DNA from 4 places in the Myxococcus sp. AB025B genome. Region 1 is predicted to be linked to each of the others. Evidence: riboswitches for the same ligand, from Rfam matches in the RefSeq annotation. Region 1 holds a riboswitch; each other region holds the start of a gene.
What was found. Region 1 has a riboswitch for cobalamin ahead of FL311_RS31110 (TonB-dependent receptor). Riboswitches for the same ligand answer to the same signal wherever they lie in the genome.
Positions count from the first base shown of each region.

Region 2: linked by a shared signal. The riboswitch ahead of FL311_RS09240 (aspartate aminotransferase family protein) and the one ahead of FL311_RS31110 (TonB-dependent receptor) in region 1 are both predicted to bind cobalamin.
Region 3: linked by a shared signal. The riboswitch ahead of FL311_RS31540 (acyl-CoA thioesterase) and the one ahead of FL311_RS31110 (TonB-dependent receptor) in region 1 are both predicted to bind cobalamin.
Region 4: linked by a shared signal. The riboswitch ahead of FL311_RS32955 (hypothetical protein) and the one ahead of FL311_RS31110 (TonB-dependent receptor) in region 1 are both predicted to bind cobalamin.

Region 1 is NZ_SRLW01000239.1:35-5,402, reverse strand. It holds gene FL311_RS31135 (hypothetical protein) at 1-794, shown strand, start outside; gene FL311_RS31130 (RNA polymerase sigma factor) at 839-1,435, shown strand; gene FL311_RS31125 (tol-pal system YbgF family protein) at 1,432-2,310, shown strand; gene FL311_RS31120 (hypothetical protein) at 2,307-3,566, shown strand; gene FL311_RS31115 (FHA domain-containing protein) at 3,643-4,164, shown strand; cobalamin riboswitch at 4,174-4,421, shown strand; partial or broken gene FL311_RS31110 (TonB-dependent receptor) at 4,480-5,368, shown strand, end outside.
Region 2 is NZ_SRLW01000040.1:30,381-35,748, reverse strand. It holds gene FL311_RS09250 (acetyl ornithine aminotransferase family protein) at 1-164, opposite strand, end outside; gene FL311_RS09245 (aldehyde dehydrogenase family protein) at 186-1,745, opposite strand; gene FL311_RS09240 (aspartate aminotransferase family protein) at 1,742-3,106, opposite strand; cobalamin riboswitch at 3,371-3,585, opposite strand; gene FL311_RS09235 (MDR family MFS transporter) at 3,768-5,368, shown strand, end outside.
Region 3 is NZ_SRLW01000244.1:8,472-13,839, forward strand. It holds gene FL311_RS31525 (6-phosphofructokinase) at 1-493, opposite strand, end outside; gene FL311_RS31530 (hypothetical protein) at 635-1,117, opposite strand; gene FL311_RS31535 (hypothetical protein) at 1,305-1,976, shown strand; gene FL311_RS31540 (acyl-CoA thioesterase) at 2,142-2,561, opposite strand; cobalamin riboswitch at 2,687-2,926, opposite strand; gene FL311_RS31545 (S1C family serine protease) at 3,046-4,386, shown strand; gene FL311_RS31550 (FHA domain-containing protein) at 4,374-5,342, shown strand.
Region 4 is NZ_SRLW01000267.1:328-5,695, forward strand. It holds partial or broken gene FL311_RS32945 (TonB-dependent siderophore receptor) at 1-632, shown strand, start outside; gene FL311_RS32950 (MXAN_6577-like cysteine-rich protein) at 1,044-2,657, shown strand; cobalamin riboswitch at 2,677-2,893, shown strand; gene FL311_RS32955 (hypothetical protein) at 3,078-4,454, shown strand; gene FL311_RS32960 (cell surface protein) at 4,451-5,179, shown strand; gene FL311_RS32965 (ubiquinol-cytochrome c reductase iron-sulfur subunit) at 5,176-5,368, shown strand, end outside.

The sequences.
Region 1 (5,368 bases):
TCCACTTCGCCGAGCCCGGCAGCCGGCACCTCTTCGTCCGCACCGCGAAGCTGGAGGGACAACCCGGCGCGCTCGAGTGGTCCGCGGGCGCCGAGGCCGTGGCGCTCGTGGTGCGCTCCGCCCTGCGCGCGGTGGAGGCGGGCACGCCCCTGGGCGAGGTGGTGGAGGCCGCCGCGCCCCCCGTGCCCGTGCTCGAACCCGAGCCCGGCCCCGTCGTCGTGCCCCCGGAGCTGTGGACCTATCCGCCGGCCTCGAAGGACGCGCGCTCCCTGCGGTGGCAGGTGATGGTGGGCGGACTCGCCGCGCTGGATGGGTACACGGACTCCGGCCAGCAGGGGTTCCTGATTGGCTCCGGGTGGGAGTTCCCCTCGGCGCGGCTGCGGCTGCTGCTCTCGCTGAGCCTGGCGCGCATGCTCCCGGATGGGCGCACCGACGTGAAGCTGGAGCAGTACTCGGGCGGGCTGTGGCTGGACTTCCCGCTGCTGGAGACGGGCACCCTGCGCTGGGGCCTGGGCGCGGGGGCGGGCCTGCTGCTCTTCGGCCGCAGCACGGAGTCGTACTTCCCGGGCATCCAGGCCGCCAAGCCGCGCTTCATCCCCGCGCTGCTGGTGGGGCCCGACACGTCCCTGCGGTGGAGCTTCTCGCGGCTGCTCGCCGTGGAGCTGTCCGTGGCCGCCGACGCGGCGGTGGGGCGGCCGGAGCTGGGTTACTCCGAGAACGGAAACTTCGTGCCGCGCAATCAGGGCTGGGCCATCCGGCCCAGGGCGTCCCTGGCGCTGGTGCTGCTGCCATGAGCGGTGATGACCCGTTTTCGCCTCGGCCTCCCTCCATGGGGTCGATGACGAGCACGGGTCCGGAAGCCATCGGCAGGGCAAGACCTGGAGTGGACCCGCGCATCCAGGCGGCCATCCAGGGGCGCAAGGAGGCCGCCGAGTCCCTGCTGCTGGAGCTCCTGCCCCGGGTGCGCAACCTGGTGCGCTACCTGGTGCACGGCGACGGGGACGTGGAGGACATCGCCCAGGAGGCGCTCATCGCGCTGCTCCGGGGGCTGCCCTCGTACCGGGGAGAGGGGCCGTTCCACTCGTGGGCGGACCGGGTGGTCGCGAGGACCACCTTCGCGTGGCTCCGGCGCGCCCGGGGCACCGAGGCGCGCAGGGGCGAGGAGCCGACCGAGTTGATGGCGGTGCCGTCCGAGGACGCGCCGCCGGACGAGTACGTCCACCGCCGTCGCATGGTGATGTTGCTGGACCGTATCCCCGACGAGCAGCGGCATGCGATGGTGCTGCACCATGTGCTCGGCATGAGCGTGCCGGAGGTGTCGGACGAGCTGGGGATTCCCTTCGAGACGATTCGCAGCCGCCTGCGGCTGGGGCGCACGGCGCTGCGCGCGCTGGCCACGGAGGCGGGTGGCGCTCCGGAGGGAGGTGCGGCATGAGTCGGCTCGTGGATGAGGACGGGCCGGACGCGCTGCTCGCGCCGTTGGATGACGGCTCCGGCCCCGCGCGCCGGCTGTCGCGGCAGAAGTCCGCCGCGCTGGTGCAGGCCGCGCTCCTGGCCGCGATGGACGCGCCGTCGCCGCCCCCGCGTCGGCGACACCGGCCGCACTGGTGGATGGGCGGGGCCCTGCTCGTGGTCGGCGCCGCGGCGGTCGCGACCTGGCAGCTCTGGCGTCGCCAGGAGCCTCCTGCTCCGGAGGACACCGCGGTCATCGCTCCCTCCGCGCCGATGATGTCCCGCGCCGAGCCCGTCGTGCCCGTGCCCGAGGTGCTCGCGCCGGAGCCGCGCGTGCCGTCGCTGCCCGGTGAGGTCGCGCGAGAGCGGTCCGTGCCTCCAGGGCCGGAGGGGGTGGCTCCGGAGGTGCCCGATGCGGTCGCTCTGGAGCCCATCGCTCCGGTGAAGCCCCGGATGAGCGCGCCGTCCGCCGCGCCCGCGCCGGAGGACCTGCTGCGCCGGGCCAACGCGCATCGGGCCACCGGGCAGTGGAAGGCGGCCGAGGCGCTCTACCTGCGCGTCATCCGGGCCGAGCCCCAGGGCATGTCCGCGTACGTCGCGCGCGTGGCCTCGGGCGCGTTGAGGTTGGAGCACCTGGGCGATGCGCGCGGGGCGCTGCGCCAGTACCAGGAGGCCCTGAAGGGCTGGCCCGGGGGCTTGTTGGAAGAAGAGGCGAGCCACGGTGTCACCGAGGCGCTGCGCGCGCTGGGGGACCGGGACGGCGAGGTGCGCGCGTTGGAGGACTTCCTCGCGCGTCACCCCGATTCGCCCCATGCCGTGGCGGCCCGGAAGCGGCTGAAGGAGGTCTCAGGTCGATGAGTCGCGCCAACGTGACGAAGGTCCTCTGCGTGCTGGGGCTGGTGGGCGCCTGGAGCGCGTGCGAGGTGAAGGACCCGGTGGCCTTCATCGAGACGCCTCGCAACGACGCGGGGCCGGTGGCCTCGTCGGACGGCGGGCCGACGACGGGCGAGGGCGAGGAGCCCGCCGATGACCACACCGCCTTCTGCGCGTCCACGGGGCCGCTGCTCCTGGTGGGCGACAGCCTCACGGGCGCGAAGGTGTGCAGCGGGCACCTGGCCGAGCGGGCCTTCCGCTACGCGCTGTGCTCGTGCGAGCGGCTGGCCTTCAGCGCGTCGCTCACCACGGATGCGTTCAAGAGCTCGCTGGGCAAGTACGTGCCGGGCGGCAAGGGCGGCGCGGTGGCGACGAACGGCGGCGTCGCGGCCAACGACACGCTGACGATTGGCGGCGGGCTGAGCGCGGGCGGCGCGGACGGCATCCTGCTGGGGCGCGGCCTGTCGGTGGGCGGCGGGCTGTACAGCGGCGGTCCGCTCAGCGGCAACGTGTCCGCTCAGGTGACGGGGGACGCGTGGGTGCGCGGCGACGTGGGGCTCGCGTCGCTGAGCGTGGCGGGCAAGCTGGCGGTGCCCGCGGAGCGCAGCATGTCCGGCACGGTGACGGCCGCCGAGGTGCTGCGCGAGCCGGTGGACTCGGTGTCGCCGTGCGCGTGCGGGGACACCGCGTCGGTGGTGGACATCCAGGGCCTCATCGCCAACCACGCCCGCGAGAACCACAACGACGTCATCGACCTGGAGCCCACGGCGCTGCAGGGCTTCACCGGCGAGCGCACGCTGGAGCTGCCGTGCGGGCGCTTCTTCCTGACGGGCATCGAGGGCCAGGGCCGGCTGAACCTCGTGGTGCGCGAGCGCACCGCGCTCTTCGTGCGGGACAGCGTCGTCATCGGCGAGCGGCTCTCGGTGGAGGTGGTGCCGCCGGGGGAGCTGGACTTGTTCGTGGGCGGCGACATGACGGTGGCCGGACAGCTCCTGCTGGGGTCCGTGGACGCGCCGGCGAAGGTGCGCGTGTACGCCGCGGGGACGGGGACGCTGGGCATCTCCGCGGGCAGCGTGCTCGCGGGAAACCTCTACGCGCCCGGCGCCACGCTGACGCTCAGCGGCAACGCGGAGGTGTTCGGCTCCGTCTTCGTGCGCCACATCGAGTCGTCCGGCACGCTGGCGCTGCACTACGACTCCGACATCCTCTCGCTGGCGAGCGCCTGCGGGACCGTGGAGTGACGCAAAGGGGGGGTGGACAGGGCGAGGAGGCGTGCACAGGTTTGCGTGCACACCTTCCCGGCCTGGAGGGCTCGTCGTGCTCCACCGTCTGTCCGCGCTGATGTCCCGGCTCCAGGAGGACCGCGAAGCCCTGCTGCGGGAGGTCGGGTGGCCCGTTCTGGTGTGGGACTCCATGCCGAGCCGTCCGCGCTCCGTGGCGCAGGTGGAGCCGCCGACGCTGAAGGTGCCGATTCCCTCGCGGGTCATGGAGCCCGTGGTGTTCGAGCTGTGTCCGCGCTTCCCCGGGCGCGGCCCCGAGGTGATGGTGGGCCGCAGCCCCGAGTGCGACATCGTCCTGCCGGAGCCCACCGTGTCGCGGCAGCACGCGCGCTTCCGTCCGGAACCGCACACCGAGGTGTGGAGCGTGACGGACCTGGAGAGCCACGGCGGCACCTTCGTGGAGGGGGTGCTGATTGTGCCGGGGCGCTCGACGCCGCTGTTCAGCCAGGCGTCGCTGCGACTGGGCAGCGCACAGGTGGTGTTCCTGCAGGCGAGCGCCTTCGAGTCCTACGCGCGCGCGTGCGACGTGTCGTCCCGGGTGCGCTTGACGCGCTGGTAGTCAGCTCCTAGAAGGGGTGCGCCCTTGGGTGCCCATGTCGGGCTTTCAAGAGGGAAGCCGGTGCGATTCCGGCGCGGTCCCGCCACTGTGAATGGGCAGCCCTGAGGTCAGGGCCGGGGACTTCGGTTGTCGCCACTCCGGCGGTGTCCAGGCGGACGCTCCGGGGGAAGGCGGAAGCCCCCTTCCAGCCAGACGCGTCGTGCGCCTGGAGCTGGAGTCCATCAGCCAGGAGACCTGCCCGAGGGTGCGGACGTGTCGCGTGGCGGCACGTGCGGACGGCCTTCTCTCTTCGATGGAGAGAGCGGAAGGCGGAGCATGCGGCGCACCTTCCTCGCCGGGCACCTGGTGTGTCTGGCGCTCAGCCTGCCTTCCGGAGCGCGCGCGCAGGCGACGGACGACGTCGTCGTGCCCGCGACGGTGGTGCGAGGCAAGGCGCCGCCGCCTCCCGACGCCCCCGAGCGCCGCGACCCCACGGGCGCCATCACCGTCATCGACGCGAGCGAGCATGCGGGCGAGGCGCGGGACACGGCGGAGCTGCTCGTGGGCTCGGTGGGGCTGGCGGTGCAGGACTCGGGTGGCTACGGGCAGAGCAAGAGCCTGGTGGTGCGCGGCGCCGCGTCGAACGGGGTGCTGGTGTTCCTGGATGGAATCCCGCTCAACGGCGCGGGCGGCATGGCGGACCTGTCGCAGGTGCCGGCCGCATTGGTGGAGCGACTGGAGGTGCTGCGCGGGGGCGCGGGGGCTCGCTATGGCTCGGGAGGGCTCGGCGGCGCGGTGAACATCGTCACGCGCGCGCCGTCGTCGCACGTGCGGGCCAGTGGAGAGGTGGTCTACGGGAGCTGGAACACGGCGCTGGGGCACGTGGCCATCACCGGGCCTCTGTTGGACGGGAACGCGCTGGTGCTGCTGCACGCGGGGCGCTCGGATGGGGACTTCGCGTACGAGCTGGATGAGCTGCCCGCGGTGCCGGACAACCCCGTCACGGCGGAGGCGCGCGCGCGCAACGACGCGAAGGGGGGAGGCGTGCTGCTGCGGTATCGGCGGCGGCTCCCGGGTGGCTCGCGGCTGGATGTGCTGTCCGAGCTGTCGCTGGAGGACCGCGCGATTCCGGGCACGGTACAGAACCCCCAGTCCGCGGGGCGACAGGACCTGGACCGGCTGTCATTGGGCGTGAGGTGGTCGGGGACGCAGGCGAGTGCGAGGG
Region 2 (5,368 bases), on a different contig from region 1:
CGGTTGCCGTCGACGTCGTGGACCCACGGGCCCTCGCCGCGCTCGACGACGAGCGGGTACTCCTTGATGTACGAGGGCGAGCTGAAGCGCTGGTCCAGCTCGATGATGGCGCGCGCCTTCGGCCCCGGCAGGGCGGTCTTCACTTCGGGATGGAGCATGGTCATGGAGATCTCCTGTCGAGGGCGTCAGCCCATCCGTGTCTGCGCCTGCTCGCGCAGGAATTGAGCGACGTAGTAGGGGCCGCAGCCGCCCTTGCCGGACCCGCCGCTGCCCTTCCAGCCGCAGAAGGACTGCACGCCGGGCCACGCGCCCGTCGTCGCGCCCGTGCGACGGTTGGCGTAGAGGACGCCCGCCTCGGCCTGGGCCATGAACCGCTCCACGTCCTCGGCGTCGCGGCTGAAGATGCCCGCGGTGAGGCCGTAGTCGCAGTCGTTGGCCAGCCGGAGCGCCTCGTCCAACGTCGAGAAGCGCGTCACGCCGACGAAGGGCAGGAACAGCTCGTCGCGCATCAGGCGATGTCCGTGCGACAGCGCCACCACCGTGGGCTCCACGAAGTACCCCTTCGCGAGCGCCGCATCCAGGCGGGGACGTCCTCCTCCCGCAATCACCGCGCCATCCTGGCGGGCCTCGTCCACGGCGCGCTCGAAGCGCTTCACCGCCGCGGCGTTGATGACGGGGCCGGTGAAGACGGACGCGAGCGACGGGTCCCCCACCCGCGCGCCGCGCGCCTTCGCGGCGAGGCCGTCGGTGAACGCGTTGTACAGCGACTCGTGCACGTAGATGCGCGACAGCGCGCTGCACTTCTGACCGGACATGCCGAAGGCGGAGCGGAAGCAGCCCTCGATGGCGGCCTCCAGGTCCGCGTCGCGACAGACGATGGCCGGGTTCTTCCCGCCCAGCTCCAGGAGGCACGGCCGCACGCGGCCCGTGGACATCTGCCGGTGCAGCGCCATGCCCACCGCCTTGCTGCCGGTGAAGGACACGCCGTCGATGCCGGGGTGGCGCACCAGCGCGGCGCCCACCGTCTCGCCCTCGCCGTGCGCGACCTGGAAGACGCCCGGAGGCAGGCCCGCGTCGACGAGCGCCTGGTACAGGCCCTCCGCGCACCAGGGCGTCTCCTCGCTGGGCTTGAGGATGACGCTGTTGCCGCCGAGCAGCGCGCCGCCGCTCATCCCCGCCGCGAGCGCGAGCGGGAAGTTGAACGGCGAGATGACGACGAAGACGCCGTAGGGCCGCAGCACGCTGCGCGTGTCCTCGTTGGGGGACAGCCGCGCCATGGGCCGCGAGTAGCCGTCCGCCTGCTCGAGCTGACCGGCGTAGTAGCGCAAGAGGTCCGCGGACTCCTCCACGTCACCGAGCGACTCGAGCCGGCTCTTGCCCACCTCCAGCGTCATGCGCGCGGACAGCTCCAGGCGCCGCTCGGAGATGAGGTCCGCGGCGCGACGGAGGATGCGCACGCGCTCCTGCCAGGGCGTCGCGCCCCAGCCGCGCTGGGCCTCGCGCGCCACGCGCACCACGCGGTCCACCTCGGCCACGGGGGTGCGGTGCACGGAGACGAGCAGCTCGTCCGGCCGCGCGGGGTTGCGGCTCTGAAGCAGATCTCCGCTCCGGAACGCCTCGCCGCCGAGCCACGACGGCAGCTCTCCGCCCAGCTTCGAGCACACGGCGGTGAGCGCCTCGTCGAACCGCGCGTGCAGCGCGGACAGGTCCGCCTCCAGCACCGAGTAGGTGATGCGGAAACTCATGACGCCTCCTGGAAGAAGTGGTGGATGCCGCGGGCGAGCGTGTCGACCAGCTCGTCGACCTCCGCCTCGGTGATGACCAACGGGGGGCCGACCATGAGCAGGTCCCCGTTCGTCCCGTCCGCGTGGCCCGTGTTGGACCAGAGGACGAGCCCTCGCTCGAACAGCGCCGCGAGCAGCCGCTCGATGACCTTGCGCGCGCGCGGGAAGGGGCGCTTGCTCGCGGTGTCCTCGACCAGCTCGATGCCGGCCATCAGCCCCACGCCCTGCACGGAGCCGACGTGCGGCAGCGCGCCCAGCGCCTCACGCAGCCGGCGCTGGAGGTGCGCGCCCACGCGCTCGGCATGGGCCACCAGGTCGTGCCGCTCGTAGTAGTCGAGCACCGCCAGCCCCGCCGCCGTCATCGCGGGCGCCTGGAGGTAGGTCTGCGCGTGCATGAAGCCGCCCGAGCCCCGCCGCAGCTCCTCCAGGTGCTCCTCGCGGATGAGCAGCGCGCTCAGGGGCGCGTAGCCCCCGCTGATGCCCTTGCCGAGCACCAGCACGTCCGGGGTGAAGTGGAACAGGTCGCTGGCGAAGAAGCGGCCGGTGCGACCGCAGCCGCACATGACCTCGTCGGCGATGGTGAGGATGCCGTACTCGCGGCACACGGCGCTCACCCGCTCGAAGTACCCGGGCGGCGGAGGTGACGCGCCCGCGGACGAGCCGATGACGGGCTCCGCGATGAAGGCGGCGATGGTGTCGGGGCCCTCGCGACGAATCGTCTCCTCGAGCAGCCGCGCGTAGTGCTCGGCGCCGTCCTGCGCGTAGTCCTCCAGCCCGGAGCGGTACGGGTACGGCGCGGGCGTGGTGACGACCTCCGCCAGCAGGGGGCCGAAGAAGGTCTTGTAGTGGGGCCGGCCCGACAGCGAGAGCGCGTACAGCGTGTTGCCGTGGTAGCCGGGCACGCGCGCGATGACCTTGCCGCGCTGGGGCTGGCCTCGCTCCACCCAGAGCTGACGCACGAACTTCACCGCGGCCTCCACCGCCTCGGAGCCCGAGCCGAGGAACGCGGCGCGCGTGAGCCCCTGGGGCGCGAGGGCGCACAGGCGCGCGGCGAGCTCCTCGGTGACGTCGGTGGTGAAGTGGGTGCCGTTGACGTAGGCGACGCGCAGCAGTTGCTCGTGGATGCGGTCCGCCACCTCGCGGTTGCCGTGGCCCACGCTGGCCACGAGCGCTCCGGCGGAGGCGTCGAGGTAGCGCTTGCCGCTCGCGTCGAAGAGGTGGACGCCCTGGCCGTGCGTCACCACGGGGAAGTCGCGCGCGAGGTTGCGCAGCAGCACGTTCCCCTCGGGGTAGCGCACCGTGTGCCTGGCTTCGTCCCGCATCGTCCGTCCTCCACGCAGCGCGGACGACCGGAGGTCGCCCGACAGGGCTCCCGCGCGGAAGAAGGGCAGTCACAATGCGCGCGTGAGCGCACACCAGGCCCCGACTGGAGCCCACGGACCGACCTTCGCCCCCACGGGCGACTGGAGACACGGGGGATGGAGGTCGGAGAAGTCGAGCGCGCGTGAGGGCCCGTCGAGGCACGAGCGCCGCTCGAACCTTCCGGCCGTCCCACGCGGCTCCAGGTCGAAACCGTCCGTGGATTTCTCCCACGGTCGGATGCGGGCAGGTCTTCGGGCTCGTGAGCGCTTCGGCCTTGGGGGCCGGCTTCCTACGACTCGTCGCTTCCCAGCTCCACGAGGGAACCAGTGCGGATGACGAGGCTCGTTCTCACTTACCGCTGCGGGGCAGCCCCGGATTCGAACCGGGTTCCCTTTTAAGCTCGGACCGAGGTCCGGGCACCAACATGGGGCGGTATGTACTGTCCGCCTCTTCGGACTGTCAAGCGAAGCGCCGGTGCGCGCTCGACGCGCGTGGACATGACGGCTGGCGGTGCTCAGGGATGTTCGACGAGCGACCTGCCGTGCATGAGCGCTGGCGCATCCGGTGCGCAGGCGTCACCTTCATGGGTGGCTCTTGCGCGCCGGAGGACGCCCCGAGACCATGGCCCCGTCCGCCACGCCCCCCGCCGCCGCGCCCTTCACGGTCACCCGTGCACAGCGGGTGTTCACGATGTCGGGCGCGCTGCTCGGGCTGCTGCTCGCGGCGCTGGACCAGACCATCGTGGCCACGGCGGGGCCGTCCATCCAGGCGGACCTGGGCATCTCCCCCGCGCTCTATCCGTGGCTGACGACGTCGTACCTGGTCGCGTCGACGATGATGGTGCCCGTGTGGGGGAAGCTGTCGGACCTCTTGGGCCGGCGCGTGGTGCTGGCGGCGGGCATCGTCGTGTTCCTGCTGGGCAGCTTCCTGTGCGGCGTGTCGCGCTCGACGGTGACGCTCATCCTGTATCGCGCGGTGCAGGGGGTGGGCAGCGCGGCGCTCTTCACCGCGTCGCTGTCGGTGGTGGCGGACCTCTATCCGCCGCGCGAGCGAGGCAAGTACCAGGGCCTGTTCGGCGCGATGTTCGGCCTGTCGAGCGTGGTGGGACCGCTGGCGGGAGGCTTCATCACGGACCGGCTGGGCTGGCACTGGGTGTTCTTCATCAACCTGCCGGTGGGCGCGGTGGCGCTCGCGCTCGTGCTCTCGCGCATGCCGGCGCTCAAGCCGCCGGGAGCCTCGCGCGGGAAGCTGGATGTGACGGGCGCGGTGCTGCTGGCGCTGGCGGTGGTGCCGCTCTTGCTCGCGCTCAGCCTGGGGCGTGGCGCGGAGCAGGTGGCGCACGGTGGCGGCTGGGCGTGGAGTTCGTGGCAGGTGCTGGGGTTGTTCGCGCTCGCGGCGGTGGGGACGGGGTTGTTCCTGCGCGAGGAGAGGCGCGCGCGGGAGCCGCTGCTGGACCTGAAGCTGTTCCAGGACCGGACGTTCGCGCTGGGCAACGCGGCGGTGTTCGTCATCGGCGCGGTGTTCCTGTCGGGCGTGGTGTTCCTGCCGCTGTTCATGGTGAACGTGGTGGGGCTGTCGGCCACGCACTCGGGGCTGACGTTGACCCCGCTGACGTTGGGCGTGGTGGCGGGCAACATCCTGAGCGGTCAACTGGTGTCACGCATCGGCCGGTACAAGGGATTGATGCTGGGCTCGCTGGTGGTGTTGATGGTGGGCTTCACGGTGATGGGGTTCACGCTGACGCCCACGTCGACGCAGACGGAGGTCACCGTGAAGATGGTCCTGGTGGGCGTGGGCCTGGGACCGTCGATTCCGCTCTACACACTGGCCATCCAGAACGCGGTGTCACCCCAGCGCATCGGCGTGGCCACGGCGATGGCCACGTTCTTCCGTCAGCTCGGGATGACGCTGGGCGTGGCGCTGCTCGGCGCGGTGTTCGCGACGACGCTGTCGCATCAACTGGGCACCCGCGTGGCGAGCGCCACGGAGGGACTGCCGCCGAAGCTGCGCGCCGAGCTGGCGTCCGCGGTACCCGGTGTCGGAGGCAGCGAGGCGGGCCCCGCGCAGTCGGCCTTCCAGGCGGAGAAGGTGAAGGAGCGCGTGCGCGCGGAGCTGGAGGCCGAGCGGCAGGCCCTTCAGCGCCCGGAGGTACGGGAAGCAGCGTCCTCTGATGCGAACGCACGCGAGCAGCCTGCGGCGGAGTCAGCGGTTTCCGCTGTGGA
Region 3 (5,368 bases), on a different contig from region 1:
CCTCCGTCACGATGAGGCGCGCGGTGTCGAAGCCGAACGTCTGGTCCGTCCCGCTCAAGTCGTTGTCGATGGTCTTCGGACAGCCCACCACCTTGAGGCCCTTCTCACTGAGCCGGTGGCCGATGGACAGCGTGCCGTCGCCGCCCACCGCGATGACGCCGTCGAGCTTCAGCGCCTCGCAGCGGCGCAGCACGGCGTCGGACACATCGCGCTCCACCCAACGTTCACCCTCCCTGAAGGCGTAGATGAACGGGTTGGCGCGGTTGGACGTGCCCAGGATGGTGCCGCCCTTGGGGAGGATGCCGCGCGTGTCCTCCTCGGTGAGGGGACGCGTCAGGTCGGGCTCCACCAGGCCCATGTAGCCGTTCTCGATGCCGACGAACTCGTGGCCGAACTCGTGCGTCCCCCGCTTGACGAGGCCACGGATGAGCGCGTTGAGCCCGGGGCAGTCTCCGCCACCGGTGAGGACTCCGAGTCTCAGTGAACGGGCCATAGGGGTCGGACGCGGGTGTCAGAGGCAGGGGTGCCCACCATGACAGCGACGTCGGACCTGATGATAGGAGGCCCCCGCGCCGGGGTGCAACGCGCGAATCACCTCACGGATCGGATTTCCGAGTGGAAACGCGAGCTTCCATCAGTCCCGCTTGAGGCGGCGACGAGAGGCGACGCGGTCCAGCAGGGCCTGCAGGCGGGGCTGGGGCGCCTTGGGCAGCGCCTTGTCTGTCGGAGATTGTAGGGGCATCTCCTTCGCCATCCGGTAGACCTCGATCAGCCGCTCCTTGAAGAGCTCGTTGTCGGGGCGCTCCTGGACGGCGCGGCGGTAGGCGGCGGCTGCTCCCACGTAGTCCCCCAGGGCGAACAGGCGCTCACCCTCCTGGGCGGGTGAGGAGGGGCCGAGCGGGAGCTCCGGCTCCTCGGGCGGTCGGGAGGCCTCCAGCTTCTGGAGCTCCAGGGGTTGGAGGGACTCGCGGAGGTTGGCGAGCTTGTCGGCGAGCGCGCCGTCGTCCGGGAAGGCCAGGAGGAGCGCCTCATAGAGGTCGAGCGCCTCGACCAGCTCTCCACGGCGCAGCGCTCGGTCGGCGCGAGCCTCCATCTCCACCCGGGCTGCAGGATTCATCTCGGCGCGAGGTTACCCGTGCCCGACGGGGATGTCACAACGAAGGCGCGCCGGGCGCTGACTTCGCGGTGTGCCGGGCCGGCGGGCTCCGCGCCCGTGAAGCCGTGTCTTCTGGGTATCCATGGGTTCATGCGGCCCGGCACGCGAGTGGCCGCGTCCGGGGCACAGGGGACCTATGCTGCGCGGCGTGAGTCTCTCGTGGGTGGCAGGAGGGTGGTTGTTGTTGTCGGGCGCGCTCGGCACCGAGCTGCGTCGCGACGGCTACGTGCTGCGTCCGCCCGAGGGGTTCCACATGGTGCGGTGGGAGCCGTACACGGGCTCGGTGGCGGGGGCGGTGACGTTGGACGCGGAGACGCCGAGGGCCTTGTCCGCGGCGCTCGCGGATGGCGAGGGCCCGGAGGCGGCGACGATGTTGGTGTCGGTGGTGGAGCGCGGCTTCTCCGCGAGCCCCTCCGAGCGCGACGACTTCGCGTCGGCGGTGATGCAGCACTTCCAGCGGGAGCTGGGGGTGGTGTTGTCGCCGGAGCGGGTGGACCGGATTGGAGGCGATGCGCCGCGCGTGGAGGTGCTGGGGACGCTGCGGGACGCGGGGCAGACGCGCACGGTGCTGGTGGCGGGGCTCGCGTCGGAGGGGCGGCACGCGGTGGTGGTGGTGAGCGCGCCCGCGGTGCGCTGGGAGGTGCTGGCGCCGAGCGTCCGGGCCTCCCTGGAGACGTTCCGACTGGAGCCGACGACGACGCCCGGCGTGGTGCCCCGGCGCTTGCTGGGCGCGCTCGCGGGGGCGCTGGCCGGTGCGCTGGTGGCGTCCTACGCGGCGTGGCGCCGGGGGCGCGCGGGGCGGAGGGCCTCCGAGGCGTGACCGCCACGCGGCTCGCGCCCGGGTGAGTCCACTGGAGGGTGCCGCGAGCGGGCCGCTTCGGAGACGAGGCGAATCCACGCGTGCCTCGCGTGATGCCACCTCGTGAAGATCGCGCCAGAGCCCGAGGAGCCGGCTCCGGCGCGCATTGCGTCTCAGTGCTTCACGTCACTGCGCACCCGGCTCGGGCAAGAGCGGGGGCACGGCGGTGGGCTTGCGGTGCTCATCCAGCGCCACGAGCACGAAGCGCCCGCGCGTGCACAGCTCCCGCGCGCCCGTGAGCAGGTCCTCGGCGAACATCTCCACGTCCACGGTGACGGAGGTGCGGCCCGTCGCCGTCACACGGCTGACCAGCTCGACGAGCTGCCCCTGCTGCACGGGCATGTGGAAGTCCACGCGCTCGCTGGACGCGGTGACGACGGTGCGGCGCGTGTAGCGGCTGGCGGTGATGAACGCGGACATGTCCATCCACCTCAGGGCCTGACCTCCGAAGAGGGTGCCGTAGTGGTTGGTCTGATCCGGGAACACCATGTCCACCATCCGCGTCTCGGTGGCGGAGGAGGGGCGGGACGGCTGCATGTGACTCATGGACGGACTCCTGGCCCACGGGCCTCCCCGGACATGAAGACCTCCGAGGGCGGCGGTGGGCCGCGATGGATGGCCTGACCTTCCCGCGAAGGTCGGGGGCGAAGCGCCACCCGGGGCGCTGTCCGCGTCCCAGATGGGCTCGAGGCAGGTTTTCGGGCTCCGTGGGCCTTCCCACCACCCGCCCCTCATCGCGGCGCGTGCTGGCGTCCTAGGCGCCGTCCCTTCCCAGCCCTCGCCTGCCGAGGACCAGTGTGTTCGACGGCGTTCGTTCCCACTGACCGCTGCGGGGCAGCTCCGGATTCACACCGGATTCCCTTGCTAAACCTCGTGGACCCCCACGAGGCACCTCGGGCGGGGCGGACCCTACCCGCTGCCCGGCGCGCCGCCAACAGGGCAGGTGGGTCGACGAGCGCACCGGAGGCCTCATGCCCCCGCCACTCGGTACCCCCGCGCGCGCGGCGCTGGGATAGCGTGCGCGGCATCCATGTTCGTCTTCCTCCTCGTCGCCGTGCTGGGGCAGGCGCCGGCCGTCGCCCCATCGGAACCGGGCGCGCCCTCCGCCGTCCGAAGCCAACCCGACGTCGTGCCCGCTCCCGCGCCCGAGCCGCCTCCGGCCGTGCTGCCCCCGGCCACCCACGAGCTCTTCCAGCGCATCCAGAACCGCGTCGCCCAGGTGCGCATCATCGAGCGCCGCTCGGGCACGCGCTCGTCCATCGGCTCCGCCTTCTTCGTCTCGGGCGACGGGTACGCCATCACCAACTACCACGTGGTCTCCGACGTGGTGCTCCACCCGGAGGACTACACCGCGCAGCTCGTGCTGCGCACCGGCGGGGAGCCCGTGCCCGCGCGCCTGGTGGACGTGGACGTGGTGCACGACCTGGCCGTCATCCGCATGGACGAGCCGGTGAAGGACTTCTTCGTCCTGGAGGACCGCGAGCCGCCCCAGGGCGCGCGCCTGTTCGCCATGGGCAACCCCCATGACCTGGGCACCACCATCGTCGAGGGCACGTACAACGGCTTCATCCAGGACTCGCTCTACGAGCGCCTGCACTTCAGCGGCGCCATCAACCCGGGCATGAGCGGCGGCCCGACGCTGACGGGGCAGGGCACGGTGGTGGGCGTCAACGTGGCCACCATGGGCAACCAGCTGGGCTTCCTGGTGCCGGTGCACCGCGCGAGGACGCTGCTCGGCCGGGCGCTGAAGATGGCGCCGGACGCGACGCCCGCGCTGCTGGAGACGGTGCGCGCGCAGCTCATCGAGAACCAGCAGCGGCTCACCGAGCAGATGCTCGCGGCCTCGCTGCCGAAGCAGACCCTGGGCAGCTACCACGTCCCGGGGCGGTGGATTCCCTTCCTCAAGTGCTGGGGTGACACGCCGCACGACCCGGAGGTGCCGTACACCGTGACGAACTACCAGTGCTCGTCCGAGGAGGACATCTACCTGTCCTCGCGGCACCGCACCGGCGTGGTGGCCTTCCTGCATCAGCAGGCCTCCAGTCAGGAGCTGGGCGCGCTGCGCTTCTCCGCGCTCTACACCGCGCTGTTCTCGCAGGACCCCGACACGGTGGAGGCCTCGCGCGAGGACGTCACCAACTTCCGGTGCAAATCCGAGTTCGTGGACGTGGGCGGGCTGCCCGTGCGCGCGGCCATGTGCCTGCGCGCGTACAAGCGCTTCCCGGGGCTCTATGACCTGGTGCTACGCGCCGCCGCGCTCAACGCCAGCACCAGCGGGGTGGACACCAGCCTCACGCTGGGCGGCTTCACGGCGGACAACGCGCGCAAGCTGGCGCGCCGCTACCTGGAGGGGCTGTCGTGGACGAAGTGATCTTCCTGGAGGTGTTGGAGGGTGACTCCGTCCACACGCGTCACCGGCTGGAGCGCTTCCCGGCCACGGTGGGCCGCGCGTACTCGAACGACGTCATCCTGGATGACCCGAAGGTCTCCGCCGAGCACCTGCGCATCGACCGCCGCGAGGACGGCGCGCTCGTGCTGCGCGACGTCGGCAGCGACAACGGCACCTGGCGCGTGCAGCCCTGGACGCAGCTGGCGGAGCTGGAGCTGGCGCCCGACACCCGCGTGGCGGTGGGGGACACGGTGCTGCGCTTCCGGGCCCGCAACCACGCGGTGGCGCCCACGGTGGTGAGCACCGTGTCCGGCGAGCCCCGCGAGCGCGTGTTCGAGCACCCGCGCGCCTTCCCCGTGGCGATGCTGTCCCTGCTGCTGTTCAGCGCGCTGGCGTCCTACCTGGGTAACTACGCGCGCACGGACTGGGGCGAGCTCACGGTGGCCCTGGTGATGCCCCTGACGCTCACGCTCCTGTGGGCCGGAGGCTGGGCGGTGGCCAGCCGCATCTCCCGTCGCCACTTCCACTACCGCGCGCACGCGACCATCGGCGCGCTGGTGCTCCTGGGCGCCGTGGCGCTGCCGCTGCTGGTGGCCGCGCTGGGCTTCAGCCTGGGCCTGGGCGCGAGCCTCTCCTGGGTGTACCACGCGACGTTCCTGCTCCTCATGGGCTGGGGGCTCTTCTGGCACCTGCGTTATGTGGCGCGGTGGGAGCCGGCGCGGCTGGTGCGGGTGCTCGTCGTGGTGACGCTGGCCTTCGGCGCCGTGTCGCGGGCGAATGATTTGCTGGGCAACGAGCCCTTCAGCACGTCGCTGGACTTCTCCCGCACGCTGCTGCCGCCCGTCTTCCGGGTGGCCCGCGCCCAGCCCGTGGAGTCCTTCTTCGAGGACCTGGACGGGCTCCAGGAGCAGGTGGACGCGCTCGCCAAGGAGGAGTAGCGCTCGGCGACGTCCCGGGTGGGATG
Region 4 (5,368 bases), on a different contig from region 1:
GGGCGCTCTACGCGGACGCGGCGGTGGTCTGGGACTCCCAGGCGACGGTGGCGGGGGCTCCGCGGTGGAGCATGACGGCGGGCGGCTTCGCGGCGCTGTACGAGGACCTCATCGCGTACGAGCTGTATCCACCGATGATGGCGCGGCCGTACAACTTCGACGCCGCGCGGGTGTGGGGTGCGGAGCTGGAGGCGGAGGCGCGGCTGTTCTCGTGGCTGTCGGCGAGCGGTGGCTATACGTGGCTGCGCACGCAGAACCGCTTCGGAGACCCGCGCTACTTCAACCAGGACCTGCCCAATCGCCCGCGACACAAGTGGGTGGGGCGCGTGCGCGCGGGGCCGGAGTGGCTCAACGCTCGCACCGAGGTGCTGTATCAGGCGTCGCAGTTCGTCAACCGCACGGGCACGCGCTCGTTGCCATCTCGCACGCTGTGGAGCGTGGGGGCCTCCAGCACCTTCCTGCACAGGCCCGAGGTGACGCTGTCGGTCGAGGTGAAGAACCTGCTCGACGCGCGAGTGCAGGACTTCACCGGCTTCCCACTGCCCGGGCGCGCGGCGTACGCGACGCTCGCGGTGTCGCTCGAGCCGGTTTCGTCTGCTCCCGAGGGCTCGAATGCACCGCGCACTCCGTGAGACCCGAGCATCCGCGCCGACGCGGGGCGCGTGCGCAGGACATGCGAGGTGGCGTCGCGTTGTCGCCGAGGTATGTGCGTTCCTCTCTCTCCGAGGGGTCGGACGACTCGCGCCGGGGCCTGCTTGCTCGCGAGGCACGTGTCGCATGCGCTCGCGCACGCATCTCGCGATTGCCTCGTTACGGCACAGTGGTCTCGCGAAGCGCGCACCGCACGCGTCCGTTCTCCGCGCCTGGTTTGCCCGCTGGAGCTTGCGCTCTCGCGAAGCGCGCGCCGCACGCGTCCGTTCTCCGCGCCTGGTTTGTCCGCCGGAGCTTGCGCTCTCGCGAAGCGCACGTCGCATGCGTCCGCCCTCCCTTGCACCGGTCGTTCGCGGTGATGCCGCGCCTGCCATCCCCTTCCTGAGGACTCGATGCTTCCTGCTCATTCCTTCATAGCGCCCAGGCGGCTCGTCCTGTCGCTGCTCTGTGCCTCGGCGCTCGTGCTCACGGGCTGTCCCGACGAGGGTGTGGTCTGCACCTCCGGCCTCGTCGTCTGTGAGGGCGCCTGCGTGGACACGCGCGGCGACACCTCGCACTGCGGCGCCTGTGGCACCACATGCTCCTCGGGCGAGGTCTGTCAGGACGGCGCCTGTGGTTGCCGCGCGGGCACCGAGTCCTGCAACGGCGCCTGCGTGGACACCGCGACGGACGTCGCCCACTGCGGCGCATGTGGCTCGGCCTGTGCCGCCGGACAGGTCTGCGAGTCCGGCACCTGTCGCGAGGGCTGCTCCGAAGGGCTGCTGCGCTGCTCCGGCGCGTGCGTGGACGGCCAGTCGGATGCGCTCCACTGCGGCGCCTGCGGCAATGTGTGCCCCGACGCGCAGTCCTGCCGCGCGGGACGTTGCACCTACGACGTCGTGGCCGCGTGCTTCACCAACGGGCAGCTCGTGGGCCTCCAGGCCGGGACGGACCAGCTCGGACCTCGCCGTGAGTTCGGCGCGGGCATCCAGGCGCTCGCGTCCTGGGATGGCTTCGTGCTCGGCGCGGACATGACCAACGGCAAGCTGCTCCAGGCCCCCGGCGGCAACCTGGGCGCGCTCGTCGAGGAGGACTCTCTGGGCGTCGTGTCCGGCTCCCCCAATGACATCCTCGTGGACCCGCCCCACGTGTACGTCATCGACTCGGTCAACAACACGCTCCAGGTGCTCCGCCGTGACGGCCCGTCCCACGGCAACGGCCTGGGCCTGCGCACCGTGGGGCAGTTGAACCTCGGCCCGAACACCAGCCCGCAGGCGCTCGCGCGCTTCGGCGACCTGCTCTACATCCCGCTCTTCGGCACCGGCAGCTCCAACTTCCAGCACGGCAACGCCGTGGCGCGCGTGGACATCTCCGACCCCACGCAGCCGCGCAAGGTGGACACGCTGTCGCTCACCGGCCTCGACCTGAAGCCCTTCGACGGCACGGGCTCCATGCCCCTGCCGTTCTCGGTGACGGCGACGCGCACCCACGTGTACGTGGCGCTCACCAACCTCAACCCCGCCAATGACTACCGCCCCAACGGGCCCGGCATGCTCGCGCGCATCGACCCCGCCACCGGCGCCGTCAGCGCCATCGACCTGGGCAAGGAGCGCTGCCTCAACGCGGGCTACGTGGAAGCCGTTGGTGACCAGCTCGTGGTCGCCTGCATCGGTGAGGCCATCTACGACACGGCCAACGGCTACCTCGCCACGTCCGTGCGCTCCACGGGGCTGGTGCTGGTGAAGAACGATGTCCCCGTGGCCTCCTACGCGCTGAATCCCGGCTGTCAGCCCGGCGCACCGGGTTGCATGCTGTCGGTGGCCAGCCGCTTCGCCGTGTCCCGGGGCGCGGTGTACCTGGCGGACACCAACGCGGGCCGCGTCTTCGTCGTGGAGGTCGGTGATGGCACCCTCACCGAGCGCAGGGGCTCCTCCACGCCCACCGCGAAGGGCCCCGCGCTGGAGGCGTGCCCGGTGGACCCTCGACGCCCCGTGTCCAACGCCATCGACGTCACCGCGCTCCATTGACAATGCCTGTCACCCGCCATATCCCGGCCGCGTCCTCGGTGCCGTCGTGCGAACCACGGCGGCTCTAGGGAACCCGGTGCGAATCCGGGACTGCCCCGCAGCGGTGTGCAGGAACGACCGCCGTCATGGAAGCACTGGTCCCTCACGGGACTGGGAAGCGACGGCCACTAGGTGGGCGCCCTCCGGGGCTCCCGCGCCTGCGAGTCCGAAAACCTGCCGTGGACCCGTGCCCCTTGGGCACGGACATCACCGAGGCCTCCGAGGGGAGGCGGCGGAGGCGTCAGCCCATTCACCGCGCACCGTGGGGTGCCCGGGTGCCCGCCTTCGACCGCGTCCTCCTGGAAGCCCACCCGCCCGTGGGGGCGGAGAGGGACGAGGACGCAGATGAAGACGGCTGAATCGAAGCGCGCGAAACCTTGGATGAAGTCCGCATCACTGGCCGTGGCCTCCTTCGCCGTGGCCCTGCTCGGCACCGGCTGCAACCCGGAGTGTGTCGACCCGTTCGACTGCCGCGCCGACAATGGCGAGGCCCCCGCGGGACAGCAGTGGGTCTGCGTCGACGAGCGGTGCGAGACCGAGCCTGCCCCCACCACCCCGACACCCGACGCGGGCACGCCGGATTCGGGCACGCCCGACGCGGGTCAGCCGGACTCGGGGACTCCGGATGCCGGCCAGCCCGACGCGGGTCAGCCCGACTCGGGGACTCCCGACTCGGGCACGCCCGACGCGGGTGAGCCGGATGCAGGTGCGCCGGACGCGGGTGAGCCGGATGCCGGCCCCGTGGTGGTCGACTGCGCGACGGTGCCGCTGGACCCGAAGCTGGGCACGCTCGTGCTCCAGCCGGGCTTCGTCGCCGCCGAGTCCGTGGCGCTGTCGCCGGACATCCTCGCGCTCGGCGCCTCTCCGGGCCCCACGTATGCGTTCTACGGCATCCAGGGACGGGGCAAGGACGCCGCGCTGTACTCGCTGGGCACCTGGCCCGACCTCCTGCCGGGCACCACGAAGCTCTTCGACATCATCACCCCCGCGGACCGCGAGGGCGGCGCCACGGTGTACCCGAACGGCTACGTCATCAACGACGGCCTGCGCGTCTTCACCGGCTACACGCTGGGCGCCACGGGCTCGCCGGGCAACGTCGCCGCGTATGACCTGGCCACGCCGGCCAACTCGAGCTTCGTCGTCGCGCCCAAGAACTTCTCCGCGGCGGCCTTCACGTCCGGGGAGCTGAGCGCGGTGCTCGTCAACGGCGGTGGTCTGGGCTCGGCCTCCGACCTGGCTGTCTATGGCCTCGTGACGTCCACGGACCCCATGGGCACGGTGCGCGCGGTCAACTTCCCGCAGGGTGACGTGGTGGGCAGCGGCTTCACCGCCGTGACGGACACGGGCGTCGCCGCGCTGGGCTACTTCGACCAGAACTTCGTCAACGTCCTCCACGGCGTGGCGCCCACGACGCTCGCCACCGCCATCACCAGCGGCACGCCGCTGGACCTGGGCACCCAGGCGAAGGTCGACGTGGGCAGCGACTTCAACGACGTCGCGGCCTTCGGCGGTGGCGTGGTGCTCAACCGCGGCGCCTACGCTCCCCCGGACTACGACTTCGTCGCCACCGACGTGTCCCGCTACGCGCTGTCCGTCGGCGCGAATGACGCCGTGACGGTGGGCGCGCGCGTGCCCGTGCTCACCTACGTCAACCAGTGCACCACGGTGCGGATGCTCAAGGCGCTCGGCTCCGACGTGCTCGTCGGCGTGGCTGACCGCAACGGCCGGCGCCTGGTGCGCCTCCAGGTGGCGCCGTGAGCGCGCGCGCCTCCTCGTGGTTCGGTCGCGGCGCCGTGCTTGCCCTGGCGCTGAGCCTGTCCGCGTGCGGTGGGGACGAGGCTCCCGTCACGGACGACGACGCGGGGCCCGGTGACTCGGGCACGGACGCGAGCCCCTCGCGGCCCGCGGACCCGTACGCCGACGAGGTGGTCGAGTACCTGCCCGGCCCCGGCGCGGGCTTCGGACAGGACCGCTTCCCGTCCATCGTGCTGGGCGCGCCGGTGGGCGCGGGGCTGGACAGCGGCTCGCTGGATGTCCTCTCGCTGGGGCAGGGCGGCTCCATCACCCTGCGCTTCACGGACATCGCGGTGGTGGATGGGCCGGGCGTGGACCTGCTCGTCTTCGAGAACGGCTTCCTCATCGCCGGAGGCCCGCGCGCCTTCACCGAGCGGGGCCGCGTCTCGGTGAGCGACGACGGTGTGCAGTGGCACGAGTTCCCCTGCGCCCCCTCGGACGCGACGAACAACTACCCGGGCTGCGCGGGCGTGCGTCCCGTGACGGCCAACCCCGCCGCGGGCATCAGCGCCACGGACCCCGCCGTGGCCGGCGGTGACGGGTTCGACCTGGCCACCGTGGGCCTCGCCCGGGCGCGCTACGTGCGCATCGTCGACGCGGGCACCAACGGCTCGGCGGGCACCTCCGCGGGGTTCGACCTGGACGCCGTCGCCGTGGTCAACGGCGTGTCGCTGACCGCCGCGCCATGACGGACCTGGACCGCCGCGCCGCGCTCCTCACGTTGGCCCGGGGCGGCTGTGCCCTGGCCACGCTGGGCGCGGGGTGCGGCGGCGACTGGCGGGAGGCCATCGTCCTGGACCCACCGCCCGAGGGTGCCTCCTGCTCCGACCTCCCCCAGCCCGGCACCGCCGCCGACGGCTGGGTGGAGGTGCGGCTCG